2 regions of the Butyricicoccus sp. AF35-5AC genome follow, and region 1 is predicted to be linked to the other one. Evidence: predicted binding sites of a transcription regulator. Region 1 holds the regulator's gene; the other holds the start of a gene.
The links. Region 1 encodes LexA, which represses DNA repair genes until DNA is damaged. Its sites were predicted from a motif close to CNAACANNTGTTNG; they were not measured.

Region 1 (7,355 bases):
AGTGCGCCCTCGATCACCATGGACCGGTACAGCGCACCGTTGATTTTCTGATCTGCCATTTAATTTAATCTCTCCCTAAAAAAAGTAACCGCGCAGTTGCGCGTAATAAGATTTCGGTTTGCTTGCAAACCGTAACCGCATGGCAGGATTTCCTTCGGGCAATCCGAGCCATTGGCTCCGTCCGCAGACGTCCGCGGTTACGCCGCGGCATGCAATCAGCGGCGTATTTCGCCGCAACAAAACCCGCGACATGTGCGTGGGTTTTGTTACCCCGACTCAGCCGTCCTGGACGGCGACGTTCGGGTATCGGAAGTCAGTTTCTCCGGAACTGACTTCCGTATATAGGGGACTTGCGAAGTCCCCTATAGGTCAGTCCGCCTTAATACTCTCTACATAGATATCGACGTTCTTCACGTCCACACCGGTCAGGCGCTCAACGTTGTAGCGTACCTCGCCGATGATAGAGCGGCAGACGGTGGCAATATTCACACCGTGCTCGACTGCAATGTGCAGGTCGATGTTGACACCGCCGTCCACAGCCTCGGTGACCTTTACGCCGCGCGACTGGTTTTCCAGTCCGAGCAGGTGCGCCAGTCCGTCCGACATGGAGCGGATAGTCATGCCTTTGACACCGAAGCAGGAGGATGCTGCGTAACCGGCAATGCCAGCCAGCACCTCGTTGGTAATGTCGATATATCCGAGATCGGTCTTGATGGTCATATAAAAACCTCCCTGCGAGTTAGGGGTGCAGAATGCGGGTCCCCTTGCAATAATCAATACTTTTGCTGTTTATATGATATAACAAAATCATGTAAAATACAAGCAATGCGGTGATGAAACTGCGTTATTTTTCAACACAGCGGCAGAAAATGGATAAATTGAAGGATAGTGTCGAATAACGCGGAAAATTCGTGCAGGTTAATGCAAACAAATGTTTGCTTATTGCGGCGGATTGCGGTATAATAAGGATAAAATTACGAACGTATGTTCCGACGGAAACAGCGAGGAGTGCCGAAAATGAAGAAGATTTCCGCCAAACAACAGCAGATACTGGATTATATAAGCAGTTATTCCCTCGAACACGGCTATCCGCCTTCGGTGCGCGAGATTGGTGCAGAGATGGGACTGCGGTCGCCGTCCACCGTGCATGCGCACCTGAAAAAGCTGCAGGAGGCCGGTTATCTGGAGCCGAATGAGCATAAATCGCGTGCGCTGACGCCGGTCAGCGGCCCTTCCATGGTGCCGCGCGTGCCGATTCTGGGCCGTGTCACCGCCGGTATGCCGATCCTCGCGGTGGAGGAGCATATCGGCTATGTGCCGTTCGAACCGGCAGCGGGAGGCGGCGAGTATTACGCGCTGCGCATTCGCGGCGATTCGATGATCGGCGTGGGCATTATGGATGATGATCTGGTCATTATCCGGCAGGATATACAGGCGCGCAACGGCGACATCGTGATCGCGCTGCTCGAGGATGAGGCTACCTGCAAGACGCTCAACATCACGCCGGACGGCGTATGGCTCATGCCGGAGAATCCGGCGTATCCGCCGATCAACGGCACCGGGTGCCAGATTTTAGGCGTGGTGAAGGCGGTTTACCGCGAGTATTAAGAGCAGCCTTTTTCAGTACCGGCTGAGCGGGGGACGTGCGCTGACGCCGCGCGGGCGCACAAGAGGGTAGACACCTGCGGTTTCCACCCTCTGATTTTCACCCGTTTCCCTTTGTTTGTTAGTTTGGCGCAGACCAGAGAGCGGCGACCGCTTCGAAAAGGGGAACGGCAGTCGAGTTACCACAGCGTGTCTTTCGCAACCTGTTCGCAGTTCACAGATAGCGTACTGCTACGCAGACGGTTCAGTCTCCGCAAGCGCGACATACTCGTGTCGCGCAACCCTTTGGCATGTTATAACGCATGGCACCTATGAATTTATGCGTTTGGTACCTTTTATCTTGCGTAGGCCCTGTCTATTGTAACGCGCTAACGAATTGTGCGGCACTGTTATGCCGCACCCAGCGTAGAGTTGCCCGTATGTGTAGCAGTAAGGTATCTGACCCTGCGAATACGCGGATACATGGACGGCTATCAGTCGTCCTGCGGAAGAAAAAATCCTCTGCCGTTCCTTTATAGTCTCAGTTCTGCAAATTTCGCCGTGCTAAGAGGAAACGGGGAGATTCATAAGAGGGGTGGAAACCTTTGGTGTCCATCCCTCTTATGCGCCCGCCGCGTAGGCGAATCCCCGCTGAACTTCAGCGAAAAACGCTCCGCCCGTTAGGGCGAACCGTCTGCGCGGTTCGTGCGCCCCGGTCAATTGGTGCAGAAAAAAGGGCGCCGCCCAGAATGGGCGAACCGCCTGCGCGGTTCGTGCGCCCCGTAAAGCGGGTGCCTTGCAAATCAAAATTCCCAAAGGAGAATCCTCATGCCATCGGTTGATGACAGCATCCAGTTCGTCAAGGGCATCGGCCCGAAAAAGGCGAAGCTGCTCGAAAAACTGCATATCCGCACGCTTCGTGACGCGCTCGAGACCTACCCGCGCGACTACGAGGATCGCACTCACATCACGCCGATTGCGGAAATCGACATGGAGGACAAGTACGCCGTGCGCGCTGTGGTCGGCACCGAACCCAGGGTCAACCGTATCCGCAAGGGCCTGACGCTGGTCAAGTGCACGATTTACGACGAAACCGGCACGCTGAACGTCACCTATTTCAACAATCCATATGCTGCGGCGCAGCTCCGCGTGGGACAGGAGTATGTGTTCTACGGCAAGGTGCAAGGATTCGGGCGCGGCCGCACGATGGTCTCCCCGCAGTCGGAGAAGGTCGCACCGGACGCTGACCACCCGGGACGCATCGTGCCGGTCTATCCGCTGACGGCGGGACTGACCCAGCGCGATCTCGAGCGTGTAACCGCTGCCGCGCTCGACACGCTGACCGGTGAATGGCCCGATCCGCTGCCCGAACTTTTGCGGGCGAAATACCGCCTGCCGGACGCAGTAGACGCACTTTCTGCAATTCACCGGCCGAAAACCAAGGACGATGTGGCGCAGGCACGCCGACGTATGGTATTCGAGGAGCTGTTTTTGCTCTGCTGCGGTCTGCAGCAGCTGAAGGAGCGCCGAAAAGCGGATTCCGGCATTGTTTTTACCTCGAATGGATTGGATTCGTTCTTTGAAGCCCTGCCGTTTACGCCGACCGGTGCACAGCGGCGTGCGATTATGGAGATCGCGGCAGACTGCGCCTCCGGACGGCCGATGAACCGGCTGGTGCAGGGTGATGTCGGCTCGGGCAAGACAGTGGTAGCGGCCGGATTGTGTGCGCTGGCCGCGCAGAACGGCTGGCAGGCGGCTTTCATGGCGCCGACCGAAATCCTCGCCGCGCAGCACGCGGAGACGCTTGCCCCTATGCTGGACAAGCTGGGCATCTCGTGCACGCTGCTCACCGGCTCGATGACTGCCGCGCAGAAGCGGGCGGCGCTCGCCGCCATCGAGACCGGTGCGGCGCAGGTGGTCGTGGGCACGCACGCGCTCATTCAGCAGGGTGTGCAGTTTCATCGGTTGGGTGCCGTTATCGCGGATGAGCAGCACCGGTTCGGTGTGGCGCAGCGTGCCGCGCTGTCCGCGAAAGGCGGCTCGCCGCATGTGCTCGTCATGTCGGCTACGCCGATTCCGCGCACGCTCGCACTCATCATGTACGGCGATCTGGATGTATCCGTGCTGGACGAGATCCCGCCCGGAAGAAGTCCGGTCGAGACCTACGCCGTGGGCGAAAACATGCGCAAGCGTATTACTGCCTTCATTGATAAGCAGGTCGGTCTCGGCGGACAGGCTTACGTTGTGTGTCCGCTCATCGAGGACAGCGAAAATGCGGAAACAAAGCTGAAAAGCGCGGAGCAGCATGCAAAAGACCTGCAGAAGCTGCTTCCGCACCGGCACGTGGCTGTACTGCACGGACGCATGAAAAACGCGGAAAAAGATCAGATCATGCGCGATTTTGCAGCGCAGAAATACGATATTCTGGTCGCAACAACGGTTATCGAGGTCGGTGTGGACGTGCCGAACGCCAATCTGATGGTGGTCGAGGACGCAGACCGGTTCGGTCTGTCGCAGCTGCACCAGCTGCGCGGACGTGTCGGCCGCGGCACACGGCAGTCGTACTGCGTGTTCTTCGGCGCGGACAAGGGACAGGTCGCGCGGGAGCGCCTGCGCATCCTGTGCAGGACCGGCGACGGCTTCGAGGTCGCACGCGCAGACCTCGCGCAGCGCGGTCCGGGTGACTTTTTCGGTCAGCGGCAGCACGGTCTGCCCGCACTGCACGTTGCGGATTTAGCGGCTGACCTTGCGCTCATGCAGAACGCCCGCGAGGAAGCGGAAGCGCTGCTGGTCGCCGACCCAACACTCGCCGGATATCCCATCCTGCTTGACCGTGTGCAGCGTATGTTCGCCGAACAAAATGATGAAGCGTTCAATTAAATAAAAACAGGAGAGAACCTCGGTTCTCTCCTGTTTCAGTCTGTCAATAAAGTCCGGTTTCGCGACAGTTATTTATACGGGTCGTCCGGCTTGAGGTAGCAGCATTTCTTATACTTCTTGCCGCTGCCGCACGGGCACGGATCATTCGGGCCGGGCTTTTTGCCGGCACGCTTGGGCTCTGCCTTGACAGAACCGTCGGTTGCGCCTGCTGCGCCGGTCTCCTTGGCTACCTGCTCACGCTTGGGTTCCTCACGGGTGCGAACCTGTGCAAGGAAAATCATGCGGACGGTATCCTCACGGATGGAATCGATCATCGCGTCGAACATATCAAAGCCCTCGCGCTTATACTCGACCACCGGATCGTACTGACCGTATGCACGCAGGCCGATGCCGTTGCGCAGCTCGGTCATAGCGTCGATGTGGTCCATCCACTTGCTGTCTACGTTCTTGAGCAGTACAACGCGCTCCAGCTCACGCATGATGGGCGAGCCAAGGGCCTGCTCCTTAGCGTCATAAACCTTGTGCGCCTGATCTGCCAGAATGTTGGTCAGCTGGTCAGCGGTCAGATCGTCGCACTCCTCGGGCGTGAAGGTGCAGTCCTCCGGACGCAGGAATACGCCGATGAACGGACGGCGCGCCTGTTCAACCATCTCGGTCGAAATCAGGTTATGCTCGCCAATGGCGGCATGAACCGCATGGGCGATGGTCTCGTCAATCATCTTGACGATGTTGTCCTTAACGTCCTTGCCCTCGAGCACCTGCAGACGCTGTGCGTAGATGGTCTGACGCTGGGTGTTCAGCACATCGTCATACTCAAGGACGTGCTTACGAACGCCGAAGTTGCGGGATTCGATCTTCTTCTGGGCATTTTCAATCGCGCCGGACAGAATCTTCTGGTCGATCGGCTCGTCATCGGCAATGCCGAGGGTGTCCATCATGTTCTGGATACGCTCGGAGCCGAACAGACGCATGAGGTCATCCTCCAGTGAAATGTAGAAGCTGGATTCGCCGGGGTCGCCCTGACGGCCGGCACGGCCGCGCAGCTGGTTGTCGATTCGGCGGGATTCATGACGCTCGGTGCCGAGGATATACAGACCGCCTGCCGCACGAACCTTTTCGGCTGCCGCGTCGGTCTCGGTCTTGAACTTGCTGTACAGTTCCTCAAACTTGGCACGGATAGCCAGAACCTCCTGATCGTCGGTGTCGGCATGGCCGTTTGCCTCGTAGATCATGTGGTCGATGTAGTCGTGCGCAACGCGCTCGTCCATCTCGCCCTTCTGCACACGGTCCTCGACCTCGTGACGGAGATACTTCTTAATTTCATCCAGCGCCATGGTCTCAGCGTTGCCGCCGAGCATGATATCGGTACCACGGCCTGCCATGTTGGTTGCAATGGTAACTGCGCCCGGCTTGCCGGCCTGTGCAACGATCTCTGCCTCGCGCTCGTGATACTTTGCGTTCAGGACGGTGTGCTTGATGCCCTTGGCCTTCAGGATCTTGCTCAGTTCCTCAGACTTTTCGATGGAAACCGTGCCGACCAGAATCGGCTGACCCTTTGCGTGGCACTGCTCAATGCGGGCAATGGTCGCCATGATCTTACCGCGCTCGTTCTTGTAAACCGCATCCGGATTGTCCTTACGGGCGATCGGCTTGTTGGTCGGGATTTCGATAACGTCCAGCTGATAGGTGTGGCGGAACTCCTCCTCCTCGGTCAGCGCGGTACCGGTCATGCCGGACAGCTTACCGTACAGACGGAAGTAGTTCTGGAAGGTGATGGTTGCCAGCGTCTTGCTCTCGTGCTCGACCTTTACGCCTTCCTTGGCCTCGATCGCCTGATGCAGACCCTCGTTGTAGCGGCGGCCGAACATCAGACGGCCGGTAAACTCATCAACAATAATGACCTGACCGTCACGGACAACGTAGTCTACATCGCGCTGCATAACGCCGCGTGCCTTGATGGCCTGGTTAATGTGGTGCTGCAGCGTGGTATTCGCAGGGTCGGACAGGTTTTCCACCTTAAAGTAAGCCTCGGCGCGCTTCTGACCGTGCGGGGTCAGCGTCGCGGTCTTGGCCTTTTCATCGACGATGTAATCGGCATCGATGTCGTCCTGCTCCTCCTTGGCATCCACTTCCTTGACGCGCAGGCAGGAAAGCTGAGCGGCAAAGCGGTCCGCGATCTCGTACAGCTGAGAGGACTTCTCGCCCTGACCGGAAATGATCAGCGGCGTACGCGCCTCATCAATCAGGATGGAGTCAACCTCATCGACGATGGCGAACGCATGGTCACGCTGAACCATTGCATTTTTGTAGATCGCCATGTTGTCGCGCAGGTAGTCGAAACCGAACTCGTTGTTCGTGCCGTAGGTAATGTCAGCGGCGTACATCGCCTTGCGGGCCTGCGGCGGGACCTCGTGAATGACAAGGCCAACCTTGAGGCCGAGGAAGCGGTATACCTTGCCCATCCACTCACTGTCTCGCTTGGCGAGGTAGTCGTTGACGGTGACAATGTGTACGCCCTTGCCGGTCAGTGCGTTCAGATAAGCGGGAAGGGTAGCCACAAGGGTCTTGCCTTCACCGGTCTTCATCTCTGCGATACGGCCCTGATGCAGGACGATACCGCCGATGACCTGTACACGGTAATGACGCATACCGAGTACGCGCCATGCGGCTTCACGGCAGGTGGCAAATGCCTCCGGCAAAAGCTGGTCGAGCGTTTCGCCGTTCTGGTAGCGCTGCTTGAATTCGTCTGTCTTGGCGCGCAGCTCGTCGTCGGTCAGCTTTTTGAACTGCTCTTCGAGTGCGTCCACTTTATCCGCAATGGGGTAGATCTTTTTCAGCTCGTGCGACGAGTGCGTGCCGAAAATTTTGGTCAAAAAATTAGCCATTACTTT
Region 2 (7,355 bases), 180 kb from region 1:
GTAAATGTCGCTCTGCTGGAGCTGCGTATCAAGCAGCTTCAGGCGGCACAGAAGCGTACGCGTCAGCCGGAGGTGCGCTACCGGCTCAAGCAGCGTGCAAAATTCCTACAGACGCTGATCAACGAGAGCCGTCAGACCGTATTCCTGATGGAGCACTACCACGACCACAGCGAAGAAGGTGACGCGCATGCGGACTGTCGCGCTGTCTGAGCACACAGCGACACGGCTGGCCTACCGGCAGTATCTCGGTCTGCTCGCGGAGGACGACCGCGGCTTCCGGCAGGCATTCCGCACGGCCTTCTTCCGGGCCATGCGCGAGCAGCTGACACCGCGGCAGTACGAGGTGCTGTGGATGATCGAGGTGGAGGGATTATCCTGCAAGCAGTGCGCCGAACGGCTCGGGATCAGTCCATCGGCGGTATCGCGGCACTGCTCCCGCGGCAAAAAGCGGCTGCGGACGCTGCTTGCGTACAATCTGGAGCTGAGACATCAGTATTTTTCTTAGCTGCAAGCGAAAACCGGCACATACAGAGGTTTTTCTCCTTATGTGCCGGTTTTGTTTGTTTGATTGCCGAATCGAGATCGAACACTTGCGAAGCAAACGGAATCCTGCCTGCAAGGCGCGATTTTTCTTCAGAATTCGACCGAAAGCGTGGTTTTGATCGAGAGGCGGCTCGAAAAACGTTAGTTTTTCGACAGCTTCAAAAAAGAGCGGTCTCCCGACCGCTCTTTTTCATTCCGAAGCATCAGCATGCGCCCTTTTCCGAGCAGAATTTGACTTCTTTGCCCTCAAGAATCATATTTGTGGTACGCACGGCGCACATTTTACCACACATCGAGCAAGTATGACGCTCGGTCGGCGGAACCTGATTATAGAAGCGCTCGGCCTTTTCCGGGTCGAGTGCCAGCGCGAACTGCGCGGGCCAGTCCAGCTTATGACGCGCGTCCGCCATTGCGTTATCGCGGTCACGTGCACCGGGCAAACCGAGTGCGATATCGGCGGCATGGGCCGCGATCTTGCTGGCAACGATGCCCTCGCGCACGTCATTTTCATCCGGCAGGCGCAGGTGCTCCGCCGGTGTAACGTAGCACAGGAAGTTCGCGCCGGCCTGTGCGGCGATGGCGCCGCCGATGGCCGAGGTGATATGGTCGTAACCCGGTGCAATGTCGGTAACGAGCGGCCCGAGGACATAGAAAGGCGCTCCATGGCAAAGGCGCTTTTCCATCTGCATATTGGCCGCAATCTCGTTCATCGCCATATGGCCGGGGCCCTCGATCATAACCTGCACGTCCTTCGCCCACGCACGCTGTGCAAGATTGCCCAGCTCGATCAGCTCGCTGATCTGACCCGCGTCGGACGCATCATCAATGCAGCCCGGACGCAGTGCGTCACCCAGCGAAATGGTAACGTCGTAGCGGCGGAGAATGTCCAGCACCTCGTCGTAATACTCGAAGAACGGATTCTCATTGCCGGTCATCTTCATCCACGCGAACAGCAGCGAGCCGCCGCGGGAGACGATATTCATTTTGCGGCCCTCACGTATAAAGGCTTCGACCGCACAGCGATTGATACCCGCATGAATGGTCATGAAGTCCACACCCTCCTTGGCGTGCGCCTCAACAACCTTGAGGAAATCCTGTGCGGTGATCTCGAGCAGGTCCTTTTCCAGATACCCGATCGCGTCGTACATCGGCACGGTGCCGATCATCGCCGGCGACATGTCGATCAGCTGCTTGCGGAAGGTGTTGGTCTTGCCGTAGTTGGACAGGTCCATGATGGACTCCGCGCCCATGTCAACGGCCATGCGCACCTTGCGCAGCTCCATCTCGTAGTCCTTGCAGTCACCCGAAATGCCGAGATTGACATTGATCTTTACGCGGGTGCCGTCGCCGACCGCCTCTGCGGACAGGCTTTTGTGATTGATGTTCGCCGGAATCGCAATCGTACCCTTTGCGACTCGTTCCATGATGAACTCGACCGGACGGTTTTCCTTTTTGGCGACCGTTTCGATCTCCGGCGTGACGATACCGCGCTTTGCGGCATCCATCTGCGTTGCATAATTTCTCATGGCTTACTGATACTCCTTCGGAATAAAATTTATTGCTTCCGGAGTGCGGTTTTCATATAAATCTGCAGTGGCATGCGGTGCGCTCTGTCCTCAGCAGATTGCCGCACTTCGGCGGCTGACAAGCCTTGTTCTAAGGGGGACTCCGTCCCCCTTAGATACCGAACAAGTTTCCAGGGAAACTTGTCCGGATATCCCTCTCTCGTTTGCACAGCAAACAAGGCCGCGCCGCGGCGGCGCGGGCAATGGTAAGAAAGTCAGGTACACGCCCCGACTTTCTTAGGGAATTTTATGCGGCACACTGCGGTGCGCCTGTTCTGCTTGTTTTGCCTTCGGCAAAATACAGCAGAAATGTATTAAACGTATAAGTAATCTGCCATAACCGGCTGTAAACCGTGATCGCAGATCGCCTGATATACCTCATCGACCGAGCGGCCGTCCGAAATCTCGAACTGCTCATCGCCCTTATCCTCGCCGGAGTGACCGCCGATACCGACGTCTACACCTGCGGAAATCTTGGTGGCGGCGATGCCGATGATATTATCGCGGAAGCCCGCCCGCTCGCGGGTCGAGATAGTGATGGACGCGAACGGCATGAAGATGCGGTAGGCGCAGACGACCTGCAGCAGCTGCGGCTCGTGTACGTCCTTCGGATTAATCTTATCGTTATTGATGATCGGGCGCAGGCGCGGACACGAGAAAGCAATCTCTGCGTGCGGATACTTGCGCTGCAGCAGATACGCGTGCAGACCGGTCGCAAACGCATCCTTGCGGAAGTCGGACAGACCGAGCAGCGCCGCAAAGCCGACACCGCGCATGCCGCCCATCAGTGCACGCTCCTGTGCGTTCAGGCGGTACGGGAAAATGCGCTTGTGACCGCCGAGGTGCAGGGTTTTGTACTTCTGGTCGTCATAGGTCTCCTGAAATACGGTAACGTAGTCCACACCGCACTCATGCAGATAAGCGTACTCATCCACGTTGAGCGGATAAATCTCGATGCCGATGACACGGAAATACTTGCGCGCCAGCTTAACGGCCTCACCGATGTAGGATACCGGCGACATGGCACGGCTCTCACCGGTCAGAATGAGGATTTCCTGCAGACCGGTCTCCGCGATGGCCTTCAGCTCCTGTTCGATCTCGTCTATATCCAGCTTGGCACGGCGAATCTTGTTGTGACAGTTGAAACCGCAGTAAATGCAGTAATTTTCGCAGTAATTGGCGATGTACAGCGGGGTGAACATCTGCACCGAGTTGCCGAAATGCTTGCGCGTTTCGGCCTGTGCGCGCTGCGCCATCTGCTCAAGGAACGGCAGCGCCGCGGGAGACAGCAGTGCGCCGAAGTCCTCCGGCGAGAGAACGTCCTTGCGAAGCGCACGCAATACGTCAGCCGCCGTATAGGCATCCGCGTCATAGGCGTTCATGCGGGAAATGACCTCGTCCTGCACCTCGGAGCCGATGTTGTCCATACCCGGCTGGTACTCCATGTGATTGGTTTGTTCAGTGATATATTTTGCGGAGATGATCTCCGTTTTTTCGTTTTCCATGACAAATACCTTTCTGTTTTCGCGCAAAGCGCGCATTTAATCGAAAATTGCGGCGCAATTTTCATAAAAACGCGGGGCGTGTACCTGCGTTTTTATACAAGGAAGAAAATTTGTGTGCCGTGTAACGACGCGCAAATTTTCTTGCCGGATATGTCCGGGCTTTGCCCGGCATATCCTTTTTCGATTGAAAGCGTGGTTTCAATCGAGAACTTTAATCCTGCAGGAAACCGGTCAGCGGAGAGGATGCCGACGCCGTCTCACGGACGCGGCCCAGACCGGCAAGGTACGCCGTGCGGCCTGCCTCAATCGCCTGCTTGAACGCCTCAGCCATCGCCGGAATATCGCCTGCGGTGGCAATCGCGGTGTTTGCCATGATGGCTGCCGCACCCATTTCCATTGCCTCGCAAGCCTGCGACGGACGGCCGATGCCTGCGTCTACAATGATCGGCAGGTCGATTTCGTCGATCAGGATTTTGATGAACTCGCGGGTGGCAAGACCCTTGTTCGTGCCGATGGGAGCCGCCAGCGGCATGATGGAGGCCGCGCCCGCGTTGACCAGATCACGCGCAACGTTCAGATCGGGATACATATACGGCATGACAACAAAGCCTTCGTTTGCGAGAATCTCGGTCGCGCGGATAGTCTCCTGATTGTCCGGCAGCAGGTACTTGCTGTCGCGCATGATTTCGATCTTGACGAAATCGCCGCAGCCGCACGCACGCGACAGACGCGCAATGCGAACTGCCTCGTCGGCATTGCGGGCACCCGAGGTGTTCGGCAGCAGCGTTACGCCTTCCGGAATATAGTCGAGGATGTTAGCCGTGCCGCCCTCATTTGCGCGGCGCAGCGCCAGCGTGATGATCTGTGCGCCTGCATTCTGCACAGCAGCGTTGATCAGGTCGAGCGAATACTTGCCGGAACCAAGGATAAAGCGGGACTTGAACTCGTGTCCGCCGATTACAAGTGTATCTTTCATGTGAAAAACTCCTTTTTCTTGACCCATTTAAGGGAAACGTATAAACTGATAGTATAAATAAGAAAGGGGAACGTAAAAGTGAAAAAGTTTATCGAAGAATTCAAAGCCTTCGCGCTGCGCGGCAACGTGATGGACATGGCGATCGGTGTTATCATCGGCGGTGCGTTCACCAGCATCGTCACCTCGCTGACCGAAAATATCATCAACCCGATCCTCGGTGCGGCCGGGAGCACCGACCTGAGCGCGTTCGTGCTCAAGATTGGCGGCGTCGAGCTGAAGTACGGTGCATTCATCACCTCGATCATCAACTTTTTGATCATGGCGTTCGTGCTGCTCTGTCTGCTCAAAGCGGTCAATAAGCTGACTGCGCTCGGCAAAAAGCCGGAAGCACCCGCAGAGCCGACCACCAAGGTCTGCCCGTTCTGCTGCAGCGAGATTCCAATCAAAGCTGTCAAATGTGCACACTGCGGTTCCGATCAGCCGAAAGAATAATGGAGAGCGGAGAATGAAAGCTGCGGCTTCTGTTCTCCATTTTCTATTTACGGTTCTGTTTCTCCGATAAGCAGACGCAGCACCATGGTTCCCTCGTGTGCCGAGCAGACCGCTACGCGCGGCGCCATCAGACCGAGACCGTCGGCTACATCGCTTGTACCGTCGCCGCAGAGGTACACATGGCCAAAGCGTTTTTCGGTCTTGATCAGGTTCGCCGAGCCGTAGCCTGCCATGCCGCTGCCCGATACGACCGGCTTTTCCGGCAGTCTGGTAAGCAGATTCTCGAGCAGCATAGCCTTCTGATCCGGCTTGTCGAACGCCTCCACGACCACATCACAGCCGGAGAACAGCCGCTCCACGTTGGACGGAACGACCCGCTCGGTGTAGGTCTCGTAGGTGAGATAGGGATTGATGGCCTCCAGCTGCTCGACAAGTGCGAGCGTTTTCGGAATGCCGAGATCTTTCATCGTGTAATGCTGTCGGTTGAGGTTGGTGATGTCCACCACATCGAAATCCACGAGGATGAGATGACCGACACCCAGCCGCGCCAGAAAAATCGCAAGGTTGGAGCCAAGCCCGCCCAGACCCGCAATGCCGACACACGCCTTGTCCAGCTTAGCCTGAATATCCGCGCCGTGGCGTTCCACCAGTGCGTCATGCAGTTGTTCTTTGGTTAAAATCATGGGAATTCTCCTGTAATCACGCGCAGCGTGCATTTAATCGGAAATTGCATTGCAATTTCCATGAAAACCGGGAGCATGTATCTCGGTTTTCACACCAGTAAGAAATTTGTGTACCGCTCGCAGCGCGCAAATTTCTTTGGGACATATCCGCGTTTTACGCAACATGTCCCCTCTTGCACCAAACTGCAGTTTGGCGCGAAGCGGTATCAGCCGCCGCCCACAAAGCATACGACTTCCAGATGGTCGGCATCGGTCAGCTGCTCTTCCGCGAACTGCGCACGCGGAATGATGGTGCCGTTCTTCTCGACAGCTACACGCTGCGGGTCGTGACCCAGCTCCTTCAGCAGCGCCAGAACCGTGCCCTCTGCGGGAACGGCACGTTCTTTACCGTTTACTTTCATGCAAATATCCTCTTTTCCGCAAGAAAAAATGCTCCGGTCTCACCATGCGGTAAAACCGGAGCATTAAAATTTCAAGTGTATGCGACAGCTTCCCTACGATGGTGCTAACCAACAGGTTCAAAAGGTTAGGCTCTCGCCCTCTCAGCCGCTCATCACGGCACCCTTGCTTGCAAATACAGTATGCACCTCATTCTCCCACTTGTCAAGCACATTTTTTTCGGATATAATGCAGTTATACGATGCAAACATTCGTTCGAGAGGAGATGATGACCGATGGACCGAACCATTCTGCACTGCGACTGCAACTCGTTTTTCGCGAGTGTGGAAACGCTGCTCGACCCGTCGCTTGCCGACGGACCGACCGCCGTCTGCGGTGATCCGGAGAGCCGCCACGGCATCATTCTCGCCAAGAACGAGAAGGCCAAAGCCTTCGGCGTACAAACTGCCGAGACCATCTGGCAGGCGAAACGGAAATGCCCGGATTTACGGCTGGTAGCACCGCATCGGAGCGAATATGTGAAGTTTTCGCGCAAATGCAACGAGCTGTACCTGCAGTACACCGATCTTGTCGATCCGTTCGGCATTGACGAATCCTTCCTTGATGTCACCGGCTCGATGCACCTGTTCGGCTCCGGCGAGCATATTGCGGACGAGCTGCGCCGCCGCATGCGCGAGGAGGTCGGACTGACCATCTCGGTCGGCGTGTCGTTCAACCGCGCGTTCGCCAAGCTCGGCAGCGATTACAAAAAGCCGGACGGCACGACGGTCTTTTCGCGCGAAAATTTTAAGCAGCGCGTGTGGACCTTGCCCGCGAACACACTCCTGTATGTCGGCAAACGCGCCAGCGACCGGCTGAATCGACTGGGCGTGCGCACGATCGGCGAGCTGGCGGCCTGCGATCCGGCATTTATCCACAGCATTCTGGGCAAAAACGGCGATCTTCTGCTGCGTTACGCCAGAGGTGAGGACGATGAGCCGGTGCGCTCGTTTTACGCGGAACGAGAAGTCAAATCGGTCGGCAACAGCATGACGTTCGCACACAATCTGCTCGGCGCGGACGAATGCCGCATGGGCATCACGGCGCTGTGCGACAATGTCGGCAGACGTTTGCGAAAACGTGGCATGGTGTGCCAGACCGTGCAGCTCGGCATCCGCGACCCGGAATTTCACAACCGCTCACGTCAAATAAC

Region 2: a site for LexA is predicted at 6,408-6,421, ahead of dinB (DNA polymerase IV). Genes of this name have one in related genera too.

What each region holds. Positions count from the first base shown of each region.
Region 1 is NZ_QUDX01000001.1:8,737-16,091, forward strand. Features, by position in the region: gene DWZ82_RS00035 (DAK2 domain-containing protein) at 1-59, opposite strand, end outside; gene DWZ82_RS00040 (Asp23/Gls24 family envelope stress response protein) at 370-720, opposite strand; gene lexA (transcriptional repressor LexA) at 1,018-1,608, shown strand; gene recG (ATP-dependent DNA helicase RecG) at 2,413-4,464, shown strand; gene secA (preprotein translocase subunit SecA) at 4,533-7,349, opposite strand.
Region 2 is NZ_QUDX01000001.1:190,076-197,430, reverse strand. Features, by position in the region: gene DWZ82_RS00910 (hypothetical protein) at 1-210, shown strand, start outside; gene DWZ82_RS00905 (RNA polymerase sigma factor) at 188-505, shown strand; gene thiC (phosphomethylpyrimidine synthase ThiC) at 747-2,069, opposite strand; gene thiH (2-iminoacetate synthase ThiH) at 2,423-3,613, opposite strand; gene DWZ82_RS00890 (thiazole synthase) at 3,825-4,589, opposite strand; gene mscL (large conductance mechanosensitive channel protein MscL) at 4,668-5,081, shown strand; gene thiF (sulfur carrier protein ThiS adenylyltransferase ThiF) at 5,129-5,764, opposite strand; gene thiS (sulfur carrier protein ThiS) at 5,971-6,165, opposite strand; TPP riboswitch at 6,238-6,340, opposite strand; gene dinB (DNA polymerase IV) at 6,439-7,355, shown strand, end outside.